DNA from 2 places in the Mesorhizobium sp. KR2-14 genome. Region 1 is predicted to be linked to the other one. Evidence: predicted binding sites of a transcription regulator. Region 1 holds the regulator's gene; the other holds the start of a gene.
What was found. Region 1 encodes PhoB, which activates phosphate uptake and scavenging genes when phosphate is short. Its sites were predicted from a motif close to TGTCATNNANCTGTCAT; they were not measured.
Positions count from the first base shown of each region.

Region 2: the regulator PhoB is predicted to act here: its motif matches at 2,771-2,787, upstream of ABLE86_RS08335 (RNA degradosome polyphosphate kinase).

Region 1 is NZ_JBDZDR010000007.1:100,912-109,282, forward strand. It holds gene ABLE86_RS17655 (substrate-binding domain-containing protein) at 1-987, shown strand, start outside; gene pstC (phosphate ABC transporter permease subunit PstC) at 1,059-2,525, shown strand; gene pstA (phosphate ABC transporter permease PstA) at 2,522-3,841, shown strand; gene pstB (phosphate ABC transporter ATP-binding protein PstB) at 3,859-4,683, shown strand; gene phoU (phosphate signaling complex protein PhoU) at 4,731-5,444, shown strand; gene phoB (phosphate regulon transcriptional regulator PhoB) at 5,464-6,153, shown strand; gene ABLE86_RS17685 (ROK family protein) at 6,172-7,407, opposite strand; gene xylF (D-xylose ABC transporter substrate-binding protein) at 7,598-8,371, shown strand, end outside.
Region 2 is NZ_JBDZDR010000002.1:786,962-794,367, reverse strand. It holds gene ppx (exopolyphosphatase) at 1-487, opposite strand, end outside; gene ABLE86_RS08335 (RNA degradosome polyphosphate kinase) at 496-2,703, opposite strand; gene ABLE86_RS08330 (zinc-finger domain-containing protein) at 2,860-3,105, shown strand; gene ABLE86_RS08325 (FAD-dependent monooxygenase) at 3,134-4,348, shown strand; gene ABLE86_RS08320 (amino acid ABC transporter ATP-binding protein) at 4,492-5,295, opposite strand; gene ABLE86_RS08315 (amino acid ABC transporter permease) at 5,309-6,466, opposite strand; gene ABLE86_RS08310 (amino acid ABC transporter permease) at 6,469-7,406, opposite strand, start outside.

The sequences.
Region 1 (8,371 bases):
TCGGCCGGCACTGCCGCCGCCCGCGACCAGATCCAGATTGCCGGCTCGTCCACCGTTCTGCCCTATGCCAAGATCGTGGCCGAGAACTTCGGCGAGACCTTCACCAACTTCAAGACCCCCGTGGTCGAGTCGGGCGGTTCGGGCGCCGGCATCAAGGAATTCTGCAAGGGCGTGGGCGAGAACACCATCGACATCGCCAACTCCTCGCGCAAGATCAAGGAAGACGAAGTGAAGTCCTGCGCCGACGCCGGCGTCAAGGAAATCCAGGAAGTCAAGATCGGCTATGACGGCATCGTGTTTGCCACCGACATCAACGGTCCGGACTGGGCGCTGACGCCTTCCGACGTCTACACGGCCCTGGCCGCCCAGATCGTCGTTGACGGCAAGCTGGTCGACAACCCGAACACCAAGTGGAACCAGGTCAACCCGAACCTGCCCGACTGGGACATCGCCGCCTACATTCCGGGCGAGAAGCACGGCACCCGCGAAGTGTTCGAAGAGAAGCTGCTGTCGATCGGCTGCAAGGCCACCGGCGCTCTCGACGCCATCAAGGCCGCCGGCCAGGACGACAAGGCTGCCGGCAAGACCTGCGTGGCCGTGCGCAAGGACGGCAAGGCCGTGGACATCGACGGCGACTACACCGAGACGCTGGCGCGCATCGCCTCCAACAAGACCGGCGTGGGCGTGTTCGGCCTCTCCTTCTACGAAAACAACGCCGACAAGCTGAAGGTCGCCACCGTGGACGGCGTGACGCCGTCGACCGAGACCATCGCCAAGGGCGAATATCCGGTGTCGCGTCCGCTGTACTTCTATGTCAAGAAGGCGCATCTCGGCGTCGTGCCCGGCCTGAAGGAATATGTCGACTTCTTCCTCGACGACCAGATGGTCGGCCCCGACAGCCCGCTGGCCGACTACGGCCTGGTCGCCGCCCCTGAAGCCGAGCGCAAGGAACAGCGCGAGGCTTTCGATGCCGGCAAGACCATGTAAATAGAACACCGATGCCCCGGGGCGCGCCAGACTACCGCGCCCCGGGGCAGCCTGTCCGCCCGGAGTAGCCCATGTCGTTGATGTTCGTCTTTGCGCTCGTGCTGGTCGTCGGCGCCGCCGCCTTCCTTGTCGGGCGCCAGCGCGCCATTGCGCAGGACGACGGCACGGCCAAGCCGCACTCCCGCGCACACTACCACGGCTGGTGGGCAGCCCTGCTTGCCACGCTTCCGGCGCTGCTTCTGATCGTCGTCTGGGGCGTCGGCTCCAACCTCTACGTCGAAGCCCGCATCAAGGGGCAACTGCCCGAGCAGACGGCCGAGAGCACCATTGCCAGCCGCACGCTTGCCGCCGGCCTGACCAAGAGCCTCGCCAACGGCCTGCGCCGGCTCGATGCGCCGATGTCGACCAATCCGCCGGCCAGCTTTGCCGAATTGCAGCCGCTGCTGGCCGCGCGTGGCGTGGCGCTGGCGCCCGATACCCAAGACTACATGATCCCGATTGCGTTGGACGCCAATCGCACCCAGGACATGCTGCGCACGGTCGGCGCGGTGGCCATCCTTGCGCTCTCGGTGGCCGGTGCGGCCTTCGGCCTCTCGCAGATCCGCCTGCGCGCGCGGGCGCGCAACAATGTCGAGACGGTGGTGCTGTGGGGCCTGCTGGCCGCTTCCACCATCGCGATCCTGACCACCATCGGCATCGTTCTGTCGATGCTGTTCCAGACCATCCACTTCTTCGAGCGCGTGCCGCTTTCCAATTTCTTCTTCGGCACCGTGTGGGACCCGCGCTTCGCAGCCGCGGGCTCGGGAGGTGCGGAAGGCCAGTTCGGCCTGATCCCGCTCCTGGCCGGCACGCTCTACATCGCCTTCGTGGCCATGCTGGTGGCCGTGCCGGTCGGGCTGATGTCGGCCGTCTACATGGCCGAATACGCCTCGCCCAGGCTGCGCGCCACGGTCAAGCCGGCGCTGGAGCTGCTGGCGGGCATCCCGACCATCGTCTACGGTATCTTCGCGCTGGTGACGCTCGGGCCCTTCCTGCGCGACCTGAGTGCGGCACTTGCCGGCGGCACCAGCTTCATCCAGGCGCAGAGCATCCTCACCGCCGGCCTGGTGATGGGCGTGATGCTCATCCCGGTCGTTTCCTCGCTCTCCGACGACATCATCACCGCAGTTCCCCGCGCCCTGCGCGACGGCTCGCTTGGGCTTGGCGCGACGCGCTCGGAAACCATCAAGCGGGTTATTTTGCCGGCAGCACTTCCGGGCATCGTCGGCGCCATCCTGCTCACCGCCTCGCGCGCCATCGGCGAGACCATGATCGTGGTGCTGGCCGCCGGCGTGGCCGCCAATCTGACGCTCAACCCGTTCGAGGCGATGACCACCATCACCGTGAAGATCGTCAACCAGCTCACCGGCGACCTCGAGTTCAACTCGCCGCAGACGCTGGTGGCCTTTGCGCTCGGCATCACGCTGTTTGCCCTGACGCTGGTGATGAACATCTTCGCGCTCTACATCGTGCGCAAGTACCGGGAACAGTACGAATGACCGACATTCCCTTGAACGGCATTGCCGGCGGCACCGTTGCGCGCCCGCGCCGCGACATCGGCCTGAAGCGCCGCTACGCCGCCGAGCGTCGTTTCCGCTTCTATGGCCTGCTGGCGATTTCCATCGGCCTGGTGTTCCTGGCGGTAATGCTGACCTCCGTGGTCTCCAAGGGCTACACCGCCTTCTGGCAGACGACGGTGACCCTGCCGATAACCTTCAACGAGAAGGTCATCGACCCCGAAGGCAAGCGCGCGACCGACCCGAACGTGCTCATCACGGCCAACTATCCCAAGCTGGCCGAAAGCGCGCTTGTGGCCAAGCTCGGCATCGACCCGCACGACAAGGCTGCCATTCGCAAGCTCAAGGGCTTCCTTTCGGACGGCGTGCGGGCGCAGCTGCGCTCGGTGGTGATGGACGACCCGTCGGTGATCGGCACGACGCGCAATGTCGACATCCTTGTTGCCGCCAACATCGATTCCGCCTTCAAGGGCCAGATCGACCTTTCGGTGGACGAAAGCCGGCGCAAGGTTTCCGACCAACAGGTGGCATGGATGAAGCAGCTTGCCGCCGACGGTTCGCTGGCCGAGCATTTCAACAAGGGCCTGTTCACCTTCGGCGCCTCCAGCCGGCCGGAAACCTCGGGCATGGGCGTGGCGATCATCGGCTCTTTCTACATGATGGTGATCGTGCTCTTGCTGGCGCTGCCCATCGGCGTGGCCGCCTCGATCTATCTCGAGGAATTCGCCAAGAAGAGCCGGCTGACCGACCTGATCGAGGTCAACATCAACAACCTGGCCGCGGTGCCGTCGATCGTGTTCGGCCTGCTGGGCCTGTCGGTGTTCATCAACTTCCTCGGCCTGCCGCGCTCGGCGGCGTTGGTCGGCGGACTGGTGCTGACGCTGATGACGCTGCCCACCATCATCATCGCGACCCGCGCCGCCCTTGCCGCCGTGCCGCCCTCGATCCGCTCGGCCGCCCTTGGGCTGGGCGCCTCCAAGATGCAGATGGTGTTCCAGCACATATTGCCGCTGGCAACCCCCGGTATCCTCACCGGCACCATCATAGGCCTGGCGCGCGCGCTGGGCGAGACGGCGCCGCTGCTGCTGATCGGCATGGTCGCTTTCGTGGCCGACTATCCGGCCACGCCGCTGGAGCCTGCCACGGCGCTGCCGGTGCAGATCTATATGTGGGCCAACGAGGCCGAGCGCGCCTTCGTGGAGCGCATGTCGGGCGCCATCATCATCCTGCTCGTGTTCCTGATGGCGATGAACATCACGGCCATCGTGCTGCGACGGCGTTTCGAGCGGCGCTGGTAGGCGAAGGATGCTTTAGTATGAACATCATGACGGAAGTGGCACTCGAGAACGCGGTGAACGACAAGATGAACGGTACGCCCAAGGAAATCATCAAGATGCGCGGCCGCAAGGTGTGCGTGTTCTATGGCGACAAGCAGGCGTTGTTCGACGTCGACCTCGACGTGCGCGAAAACCAGGTGACGGCGCTGATCGGCCCTTCGGGCTGCGGCAAGTCGACCTTCCTGCGCTGCCTGAACCGCATGAACGACACCATCGACGGCGCCCGCGTGACCGGCCAGATCACGCTGGACGAACAGGACATCTACGACAAGAGCATCGACGTGGTGGAGCTGCGCGCCCGCGTGGGCATGGTGTTCCAGAAGCCGAACCCGTTTCCGAAGTCGATCTACGAGAACGTGGCCTATGGCCCGCGCATCCACGGCCTCGCCCGCAAGAAGGCCGACCTGGATGCCATCGTCGAGACCAGCCTGAAGAAGGCCGGCCTGTTCAACGAGGTGAAGGACCGCCTGAACGAGCCGGGCACCGGGCTTTCCGGCGGCCAGCAGCAGCGCCTGTGCATCGCCCGCGCCATCGCCGTTTCGCCAGAGGTGATCCTGATGGACGAGCCATGCTCGGCGCTCGATCCGATCGCCACCGCACGCGTGGAAGAGCTGATCGACGAGCTGCGCCAGAACTACACCATCGTCATCGTCACCCACTCCATGCAGCAGGCGGCGCGCGTTTCGCAGCGCACGGCCATGTTCCATCTGGGCCAGCTGGTCGAGGAGGGCGACACCGACAAGATGTTCACCAACCCCGACGACAAGCGCACGCAGGACTACATTACCGGCCGGTTTGGCTGACTCGCGGTTGATCCGCACGCCGGACAAAGGATTGCAAAGACATGATCATGGGCAAACACACCGTCACGTCCTTTGACGAGGAACTGGGGCACATCGACCGGCTGCTGCGCGACATGGGCGATCTGGCCGGCGCCATGGTCTGTGGCGCCATCCGGGCGCTGGTCAATTCCGACAATGCGCTTGCCCAGCGGGTGATTTCCGACGACGCGGTGATGGACGCGCGCCAGCGCGAGCTGGACGACCGCGCCATCACGCTGATCGCCAAGCGGCAGCCCATGGCGCAGGACCTGCGCGCCGTGGTGGGCGCGATCCGCATGGCCGGCGACCTGGAGCGGATCGGCGACCTTGCCAAGAACATCGCCAAGCGCGTCGGCGCCGTGGGTGAGAGCGCCACGCCGCGCAGCCTCGCCCACTCCATCGAGACGATGTCGGACATGGTGCTGGAGCAGATCAACGGCGTGGTCGACAGATATGTGACCCGCCAGCCCGAAGGCCTGAAGGCGCTGCGCGCGGCGGACGAGAACATCGACGTGAAGTACACCTCCGTGTTCCGCGAGCTGCTGACCTACATGATGGAGGATCCGCGCAACATCACCGCCTGCACGCATCTTCTGTTCTGCGCCAAGAACCTCGAGCGCATCGGCGACCATGTCACCAACATCGCCGAGAACGCCTACTATGTGATGACTGGCCAGCAGTTGCCGCCCAACCGGCCGAAGTTCGACGAGACCTCGCTTTCGGCGCCGGAATCGACGACCTGAGCGGGAGACCGGAAAAGTGATGATCGCCCCGAAAATCATGGTAGTGGAGGACGAGGAGCCGCTGGGCGTCCTGCTCCGCTACAATCTGGAATCGGAAGGCTATCAGGTCGAGGTCGTGCCACGTGGCGACGAGGCGGAAATCCGCCTGCAGGAGAATGTGCCCGACCTTCTGGTGCTGGACTGGATGCTGCCGGCGGTCTCCGGCATCGAACTGTGCCGCCGCCTGAGGATGCGCCCCGAGACCGAGCGCCTGCCCATCATCATGCTGACGGCGCGCGGCGAGGAGAGCGACCGCGTGCGCGGCCTTTCCACCGGCGCCGACGACTATCTGGTCAAGCCGTTCTCGACGCCGGAATTCATGGCGCGGGTGAAGGCGCTGCTGCGCCGCGCCAAGCCCGAGGTTCTGTCCAGCGTGCTGAAGGTGGGCGACATCATGCTCGACCGCGAGGCGCACCGCGTCTATCGCGGCAAGAGCGAGATCAAGCTCGGGCCCACCGAATTCCGCCTGCTGGAATTCATGATGCGCCACCCCGGCCGCGTCTTCTCGCGCGGGCAGCTGCTCGACAATGTCTGGGGCGAGACGATCTATATCGACGAGCGCACGGTGGACGTGCATGTGGGCCGCCTGCGCAAGGCGATCAATCCCGGCAACCTGCCGGATGTGATCCGCACCATCCGAGGCTCGGGCTACGCCATCCGCGAGGACTGAGCCCGGCCCGGCCGCCGCTCAAGCCGCGCCCGCGGCGCTTAGCGGCGCAGGGCCCGGCGCGAAGATTTCGCGGTCAAGGAAGGTGAGGGCGGTCATTGTGCAGCCTTCGCGGATCAGCGGCCGTTCGTTCGGCAAGGTGTCGAAGGAGATCGCCTTGTTGTGCTGGCCGCCCGCGGTCTTGTCGATAGCTGAGCGCAGCGCCGGCTCGATGAGGTCGAAGGCGGTCGCGCCGATGCCGACCAGCGCGACGGGTGCGGGGTCGATCAGCGCAAACAGGCTGCCGAGGCCGAAGCCGATGGCTTCGCCGGCGATGCGGAAGGCCTCGCGCTCCGGGCCGTCGGCCGCCCGCGCCCTGTCGGCCATGGCGCGTATCTCTTCGTCCGAAATGTCTGCCAGCGGCGCCTGGTCCTCGCTTTGGCCCCGCGCATTGCGCCAGATGGCGTAGTTGCCGGCATAGGCTTCCACGCAGCCGCGCCGGCCGCAGCGGCACAGCGCCCCGTCGGGCCGGTGGATCATGTGGCCGAACTCGCAGCCCGACGATTGCGTGCCGGTGAACAGCTCCCCCTTCAGCACCATGCCCATGCCGATGCCGTGCGAGAGCAGGATGGCGATGAAGTCGTTGCGGTAGCGCTCGGGCTTTCGCCAGCGCAGCGCCACCGCGATCATGTTGCAGTCGTTCTCCACGGTGGCGGGGATGCCGGTGGCGGCTTCGATCCGGTCGGCGAATTCGAGATGCGCGTGCGGCGTGATCGGCGACCACAGCATCATGCGCGAGCCGGCATCGGTGATGCCCTGCACGGCCATGCCGATGCGCAGCACGCGATGGCCTACGGCCCGGCGGGCCTCGACCTGCCGGCGCACCATGGCGACGCAGTCGCCGAGCAGCGCTTCGCGCCCGGTGGCCAGCGTCTCCAGCCGGCGCTCTTCCGATGCGACCACCTGCCCGGCGTAGTCGACCACGGCGACCGACAGGAAATTGAGCGACAGCACCACGGTGATGACTTCGGCAGCTTCCGGGGCGAGGCCGAGCGCTACCTGCGGGCGGCCGCGCTTCGAGCTTGCGGCTTCAGCCGCCTTTTCGGCGAGGATGCCTTCGGCGATGAGGTCGGCGGAAATGGCCGAGATGGTGGAATGGCTGAGGCCCGTGGTCCCCGCGATCTCGGTGCGGGACGGCTGGCCCGCGCGCCGCACGGCCGCGATGACCATGGCGCGGTTGCGCTTGCGCAGATCGTCGTGACGGATCGCCACCGGCATTTCGGCATTTCCTCCCGGAGCCTTGTTGCGCTGCGCAGATTCCAGTTCGCGTGCGCCGCGTCAACCTTCGGCGGGATGTTGACAGAACTTCAGGGTTACGACACTATTTTTTCGAGGTTCGAAATAATAGCCTCGACAAGGGCCCCAGGCCATCGTCATCGCGCCCTGGAGGGGGCGCAGGGAGGAAATCATGAAGATGTTTGCAACCGCCTTGCTGGCGGGTGTCGCGCTGTCGGTGTCGCTGGCAGGCGTGGCGCAGGCGAAGGACAAGATCATCGGCGTTTCCTGGTCGAACTTCCAGGAGGAGCGCTGGAAGACCGACGAAGCGGCGATCAAGGCCGCGCTCGAAGCTTCGGGCGACAAATACATTTCCGCCGACGCCCAGTCCTCGGCGGCCAAGCAGCTGACCGACGTGGAAAGCCTGATCTCGCAGGGCGCCAACGCGTTGATCATCCTGGCGCAGGACGCCAGCGCCATCGGGCCGGCGGTCGAGAAGGCCGTGGCCGAGGGCATTCCGGTGGTGGGCTACGACCGCCTGATCGAGAACAAGGATGCCTTCTACCTGACCTTCGACAACAAGGAAGTAGGCCGCCTGCAGGCCAAGGCCGTCTATGCCGTGAAGCCTGAAGGCAACTACGTCTTCATCAAGGGCAACGGCGCCGACCCGAACGCCGACTTCCTGTTCGCCGGGCAGATGGAAGTGCTGAAGGAGGCCATCGGCGCCGGAAAGATCAAGAATGTCGGCGAGGCCTATACCGACGGCTGGCTGCCGGCCAACGCCCAGAAGAACATGGAGCAGTTCCTGACCGCCAACGACAACAAGGTCGACGCGGTGGTGGCCTCCAACGATGGCACCGCCGGCGGCGCGGTGGCCGCGCTCGAGGCACAGGGCCTGGCCGGCTCGGTGCCGGTTTCGGGCCAGGACGGCGATCATGCCGCGCTCAACCGCATCGCGCTCGGCACG
Region 2 (7,406 bases), on a different contig from region 1:
CGTCGCCGATATTCTCGCCTTCGACCTCGACCAATTCGAGACTGCCACCGCCAAGGTCGCCCACGATGCCGTCGGCCGGGTGGAAGCTCGACAATACGCCGAGGGCCGAATAGTGGGCTTCCTCGCGGCCGCTCAGAACGCGGACTTCGGTGCGCAGGATCTTCTCGGCGCGGTGGATGAAATCAAGGCCGTTTTCCGCCTCGCGCGCCGCGGCAGTGGCGATCACGTAAAGGTCGCCGGCGCCAGCCTGGTCCGAGAGTGCGCGAAATCGCCCGAATTCCTCTATGGCGCGGGTAACCGCCTCGGGGTCGAGCTTTCCTGTCGCAACAATGCCGCGCCCCAGCCCGGCAAGCATCTTCTCGTTGAACAGGATGGTGGGCGAGCGGGCGATGCCTTCATAGACCACCAGGCGAATCGAGTTCGACCCGATATCTATGACGGAAATCGGTCGGCGATCCTGCAATCGCCCCTGGGATCGTGCGATCATCAGGAGGGTTAGCCCTGGATAGCTAGGGTTTTCTTGCGGCGCTTGAACTGCGCGATGCGCTTGGGCGCATGCGACTTCAAGGCGTCGCCCCGTCCTGACAGGCTAGGATTGGTCATGAAGTATTCCTGCGCGTTGAACGGTTCTTCGCCCTCGTCCGGCACGATGCGCCGCGAGGTACCGTCTGCCAATACTTCGAAACTTTGCTGGTTGTCCATGATATTTCCCAGCATGATCTGGCCCAGCACCTGCTCATGCACGGTCGGATTCAGGATGGGAACGATCGTTTCGACGCGGCGGTCGAGGTTGCGCGGCATCAGGTCGGCCGAGCCGATGTAGACGATGGCATCGTCCGATGGCAGGCCATGGCCATTGCCGAAGCAATAGATGCGGCTGTGCTCGAGGAAGCGGCCGACGATCGATTTCACCCGGATGTTCTCCGACAGGCCGGGCACCTGCGGTCTCAGGCAGCAGATGCCGCGCACCACGAGGTCGATTTCCACGCCGGCAAGGCTGGCGTCGTAGAGCGCGTCGATGATGATGGGGTCGACCAGCGAGTTCATCTTCATCCAGATCTGCGCCGGCCGGCCAGCCTTGGCATGCGCGACCTCGTCGGTAATGTGCTTGAGAATGCGGCTCCTGAGCGTCAGCGGCGACATCGCCAGCAGCATCTCTTCGGTCGGCTGCGCGTAGCCGGTGATGAAGTTGAACAGCTGCGCCACATCCCGCGCAATATGCGGGTCGGTGGTGAAGAAGGAAAGGTCGGTGTAGATGCGCGCCGTGACCGGGTGGTAATTGCCGGTACCCAGATGCACGTAGTTGCGCAGCCGCCCCTCTTCCCGGCGCACCACCAGCGACATTTTCGCATGCGTCTTCAGTTCGATGAAGCCGAACACCACCTGCACGCCGGCGCGCTCCAGGTCGCGCGACCAGCGGATGTTCGCCTCCTCGTCGAAACGCGCCTTCAGTTCCACCAGCGCCGTGACCGACTTGCCCGCTTCGGCGGCGTCGATCAGCGCGCGAACGATGGGGCTGTCGTTTGAGGTCCTGTACAGCGTCTGCTTGATTGCCACCACGTCGGGATCGGCTGCTGCCTGCCGCAGGAACTGCACCACCACATCGAACGATTCGTAGGGATGGTGGACAATGAAGTCCTTCTCGCGGATCGCCGCGAAGCAGTCGCCGCCATGGTCGCGCACGCGCTCGGGGAAACGCGGGTTGAAGGGCGGGAACTTCAAGTCGTCGCGCGGAAGCGCCACGATTTCGGAAATCTGGCTGAGTGCCAGCGGCCCGGTCAGCACGCTGATGCGAGAAGGCGACACACCAAGCTCGGTGGCCACGAACTCGCGCAGTTCGTCAGGCATCTGGTTGTCGAATTCGATGCGGATCACCTGGCCGCGCCGCCGCCGCTTCAGGGCCGTCTCGAAGAGCTGGACCAGGTCCTCCGCTTCCTCCTCCACCTCGATATCGCTATCGCGAATGATGCGGAACGTGCCCGCGCCCTTGACCTCATAGCCGGGGAACAGCTTTCCGATGAACAGGTTGACGGTGGCTTCCAGAGGAATGAAGCGCACGCAGCTCTTGCGTGACGGCAGCCGGATATAGCGCTTCAGCGCCGGAGGAAGCCGCAGCAATGCCGTCATTTCCTCGCCGCTGTCGCGCTGGCGCAGTTGCAAGGCGATGGAGAAGCCAAGGTTGGGGATAAAGGGGAACGGATGCGCCGGATCGATCGACAGGGGCGTCAGAACCGGGAAAATCTGCTCCAGGAAGTGTTCTTCCAGCCAGGCCTTCTCGTCCTTGTTCAACGCGTTGCCCGCGACGCTTTCGATACCCTCCTTTTTCAGGAGCTCCGCCAGGCTGGACAAGCTCTTCTGCTGGTCCTCCTGCAGGCGCTCCACCTCCACCAATATCTGTTCGAGCTGCTGCTCGGGCGTGCGGCCGTCCGGGCTGCGGACAGCTATCCCCTGCCGGACCTGACCGGCGAGGCCCGCCACACGCACCATGAAGAACTCGTCGAGATTGGCGGCGGAAATCGAGAGGAAGCGTACTCGCTCCAGCAGCGGATGCCGCTGGTTCTGCGATTCTTCCAGCACTCGGCGATTGAACTGAAGCCAGGAGAACTCACGATTGACAAATCGGTCCGGGTTGCCGGAGGAAACGTCGCCGTCGGCAGTGCTTACGGTGGTGAATTCGGTCTGGACCGGCCTGAGTTCGTTCATTTCCCTCTTTGTCCTTTTACGGCGCTTTGCCGCTCGTTGCGCCTAGCTTACCTCCTGACAGGGATTTGCGACAGTTTGATTTCGCACGGCTTGCAAAGCGATTGGCGAAGCACCAAACCCCTGCTATGAGCAGGCTGCAAGTGACAGGAGAAAGCCATGGCCGGCGGTTCCATTCCCCATTTCCAGAATGACGCGGGTCACGCCGTGATCGAGATCGGCGTGAAGGAATTCATGTGCGTGGGTGCCACCCCGCCCTTCGACCATCCGCACGTGTTCCTCGACATGGGTGCCGATTCGGAGAAGGTCTGCCCCTATTGCTCGACGCTCTATCGTTTTAACGCCAGCCTGAAGGCCAACGAGACGCGCCCGGAAAACTGCCTCTATAAGATCCAGGCCGCCTGACAGGCGTTTTCGCGCGGCGGCCGGTCCAATGGACATCTCGCGCTCCCGTCAGATTATCGTCGCAGGAGCCGGCATAGCCGGCCTCGCAGCGGCCCTCGCATTTGCCCGGCGCGGCTTTTCGGTCGAGATCTTCGAGCGCTCCGAAAGCCTCGTAGAGGTCGGCGCGGGCCTGCAGCTATCCCCTAACGCCACCCGTATTCTGGATCGATTGGGCGTTCTGGAGTTGCTCCTGCCGAAAGCGGTGCACCCTCAGAGCGTGATTCTGCGCGACGCAAGGACGCTTACCGAACTCGCCCGCGTGCCTTTGGGCGCCAGCGCCGAACAGCGTTGGCGTGCGCCCTATCTGGTCGTCCACCGGGCGGATCTGCAGGCCGCGCTGCTGGAGGCCGTATCGCGTCTGCCTGCGATCAGGCTGACCAAGGGCGCTGAGCTGCGCGAGTTTAGCGGCGATGGCTCTGGTGTCGCAGCCAGCTTCCAAGCGCCCGGCGGCACTACCGCAGACACTATCGGCCTGCTTCTTGTCGGCGCGGACGGCGTCTGGTCCTCGGTGCGAGGCCTGGTCGGTGGAGGCGGCAGCCAGTTTCACGGCGAACTGGCCTGGCGGACGGTGATCCAAAGCGACAGCGAGGCGGGGCGCGCATTCGCCTCGTTCGCTTCTGACAATGCGGTCAATGCCTTCCTGCATTCGGGCTCCCACCTCATTGCCTATCCGGTGCGCGGCGGCGCAGCGTTCAATCTCGTCGCCTTCACGCCCGGCAAGGCGCTTGCCGAAGGCTGGGCGGACAAAGCCGACATCGCCATGCTGAAGCGGGCGATGCGCCACACCGCCCCTGCCCTGGCGCGACTGGCCGAAGATGCGGGACCGTGGACCGCATGGCCGATCCATACCGTGCCGGCGAAATCCCGCTGGGTTGCCTCGGGCGTCGCGCTCATCGGCGACGCCGCGCATGCAATGACGCCCTTTGCGGCACAAGGCGCGGCCATGGCCATCGAGGACGCCGACACGCTAGCCGCCTTTGTGGCCGACAGGTCGGGTGAGCTCAATGCCGCCCTCGCCGCATGGGAAGCTTCGCGGCGGCCGCGCGTGGCGGCTGTCGCCCGGCGCGGCGCCTTCAATCACTTTGCCTGGCAGGCCTGGGGGCCGGTCGCGCTGGCCCGCAACCTCGTGCTCAGGACCCGTCCGCCGGAAAAGCTCGCCGCCGACCTCGACTGGCTCTACGGCTGGGAACCCACATTGGGCTGAACCTTCCGGGTTTCCACCAGCCCGCACTGCTTCCATGCCTCGTTGGAGGTCAGTCGCCCTGACAAAAAAGCCCGGCTGGATTCCAGCCGGGCTCTATTCGTACGCTATTGCAGCAGCGCCGGTCAGGTGCCGGCGCTGGCTGATCAATGCAGAATCTGCGACAGGAACAGTTTCGTCCGCTCATGCTGCGGATGGTCGAAGAACTCGCTCGGCGTGTTCTGCTCCACGATCTGGCCCTGGTCCATGAAGATCACCCGGTTGGCGACCTTGCGCGCAAAGCCCATCTCGTGGGTCACGCACAGCATGGTCATGCCTTCTTCGGCCAGACCGACCATGGTTTCCAGCACTTCCTTGATCATTTCCGGGTCGAGCGCCGAGGTCGGCTCGTCGAACAGCATGATGCGCGGGTTCATGCATAGCGAACGCGCAATCGCCACGCGCTGCTGCTGGCCGCCCGAAAGCTGGCCGGGATATTTGTGAGCCTGTTCGGGAATCTTCACCCGCTTGAGGAAATGCATGGCGACTTCCTCGGCCTGCTTCTTCGGCATCTTGCGCACCCAGATCGGCGCGAGCGTGCAGTTCTCCAGGATCGTCAGGTGCGGGAACAGGTTGAAGTGCTGGAACACCATGCCGACTTCGCGGCGCACCTCGTCGATCTTCTTGAGATCGTTGGTCAGTTCCTTGCCGTCGACGATGATCTTGCCCTTCTGGTGCTCCTCCAGCCGGTTGATGCAGCGGATCATGGTCGACTTGCCCGAGCCAGACGGGCCGCAGACAACGATACGCTCGCCGCGCATCACGCGCAGGTTGATGTCCTTCAGCACATGGAATTCGCCATACCACTTGTGCATGCCCACGATGTCGATGGCCACATCCGTTTCCGAGATGTGCATCTTGGCGGCGTCGACCCGGATCTCTTCGGCTCTGACTGCGTTTTCTGTGGCCATAGGCCGAACCCCTTTATCGTTTGTGACCGGTAGCAAGCCGGTGTTCCATATAGATCGAATAGCGTGACATGCCAAAACAGAACAGCCAGAAAATGAACCCCGCGAAAACCAACCCACTGATCGGCGTTTGAGGCGAGGCCCAGTTGGCGTCCGAGAAGTTCTGGCGCACGATGCCAAGCAGATCGAACATGCCGATGATAGTCACCAGGCTCGTATCCTTGAAGAGCCCGATGAAGGTGTTGACGATACCGGGGATTACCAGCCGCAGCGACTGCGGCAGTATCACCAGGTTCATCGTCTGCCAGTAACTGAGGCCTATCGACGCCGCTCCCTCATACTGCCCCCTGGGGATCGCCTGCAGACCACCCCTGACCACTTCGGCCATATAGGCGGAGGCAAACAGCACCACGCCGATCAAGGCGCGCAGGAACTTGTCGAAGGTCATGCCGGCCGGCAGGAAAAGCGGGAACATGACGCTGGCCATGAACAGCACCGTCACCAGCGGCACGCCGCGGATCGTCTCGATGAAGATCACACTCGCAAGCTTGATGACCGGCAGCTTGGAGCGCCGCCCCAGCGCCAGCAGGATGCCGACGGGCAGCGATACCGCTATGCCTACGATCGAAAGTACCAGCGTGATCGTCAGGCCACCCCAGCGCGCGGTTTCGACGAAAGGCAGGCCGAACACACCGCCCACGAGCAGGAAGAAGGCAATGAAGGGAAAGGCTGCGAAAAGAAGGATGGCGTTGAGCCGCTTGTAGGGCGCGCCCGGCACCAGCAAGGGCCCCAGCAGCCCGACGAAGATCGCGCCGGTGAGCAGCACGCGCCAGCGCTGGTCGATCGGATATTGCCCGAACATGAATTGCAGGAACTTCGCGCGCACGAAAGCCCAGCACGCACCGGACCAGCCATCGGGCTGGATGCCGCCCTGCGAGACCGTGGCGCAGAAGGTGCGGTCCGTTCCGAACCATTGCGCCTCCAGAAACGCCCACCGGAACAAGGGCGGCAGTATGAGCGCCAGAAGGGCGAGGCCCAGGATGGTGAGAATCGTATCGGGCACCGAAGCGAAGAGATTTTTGCGCAGCCAGGCCACGGCGCCCTGCTCGTTGACCGGCGGGCGCTCGTCTGCGTCCAATTGCTGGCGCACATAGACGAGATCGGATTTGTACATGGCTATCTCTCCACCAGCGCCACCCTGGCGTTGAACCAGTTCATGAAACCGGACATCAGCAGGCTGAGGCCAAGATAGACGACCATCCAGATCGCGACGATTTCGATGGAATGGCCGCTCTGGTTGAGGATCGTGCCGCCGATATGCACCAGGTCGGGGTAGCCGATGGCGATTGCCAGCGACGAGTTCTTGGTCAGGTTCAGATACTGGCTGGTGAGCGGCGGAATGATGATGCGCAGCGCCTGCGGCACCACCACAAGGCGCAAGGTCTGCCCCCGGCGCAGCCCGAGCGCATACGCCGCCTCGGTCTGCCCCCTGTTGACGCCCAATATGCCGGCCCGCACGATCTCGGCGATGAAGGCCGCGGTATAGAACGACAGCGCGAGATAGAGCGACAGGAATTCCGGCCTGATCTGCGAGCCGCCCAGCAGATTGAAGGTGGATTTCTGCGGAAACTCGAAGCTTACCGGAAAGCCCGCGGCAACGAATGCCAGAGCCGGCAGCCCGACAAGCAGGACGGCCGAGGTCCAGAACACCGGAAACCGCTCTCCCGTTTCGGCCTGCCGCTGCCGCGCACGGCGGGCCACGAACCAGCAAAGCCCCACCGCCACCAGCAAGGCGACCGGAATGAGCCAGGCCCCTTCGCCCCAGATGGCCCCCGGAAAGAAAAAGCCGCGATTGTTGAGATAGGCGCCGAAGGGCAGCGCGATGCTCTCGCGCGGCTGCGGCAGCGCCGAAAGCACGCCCAGATACCAGAAGAAGATGACCAGCAAGGGCGGGATGTTGCGGAAGATCTCGACGTAAACCGTGGAGATCTTTCGGATCAGCCAGTTGTCGGAAAGGCGCCCGACACCGATCAGGAAGCCGATAGCCGAGGCGGTGATGACGCCCATGACCGCCACCACGCCCGTATTGACCAGCCCCACGAGCAAGGCCCGCC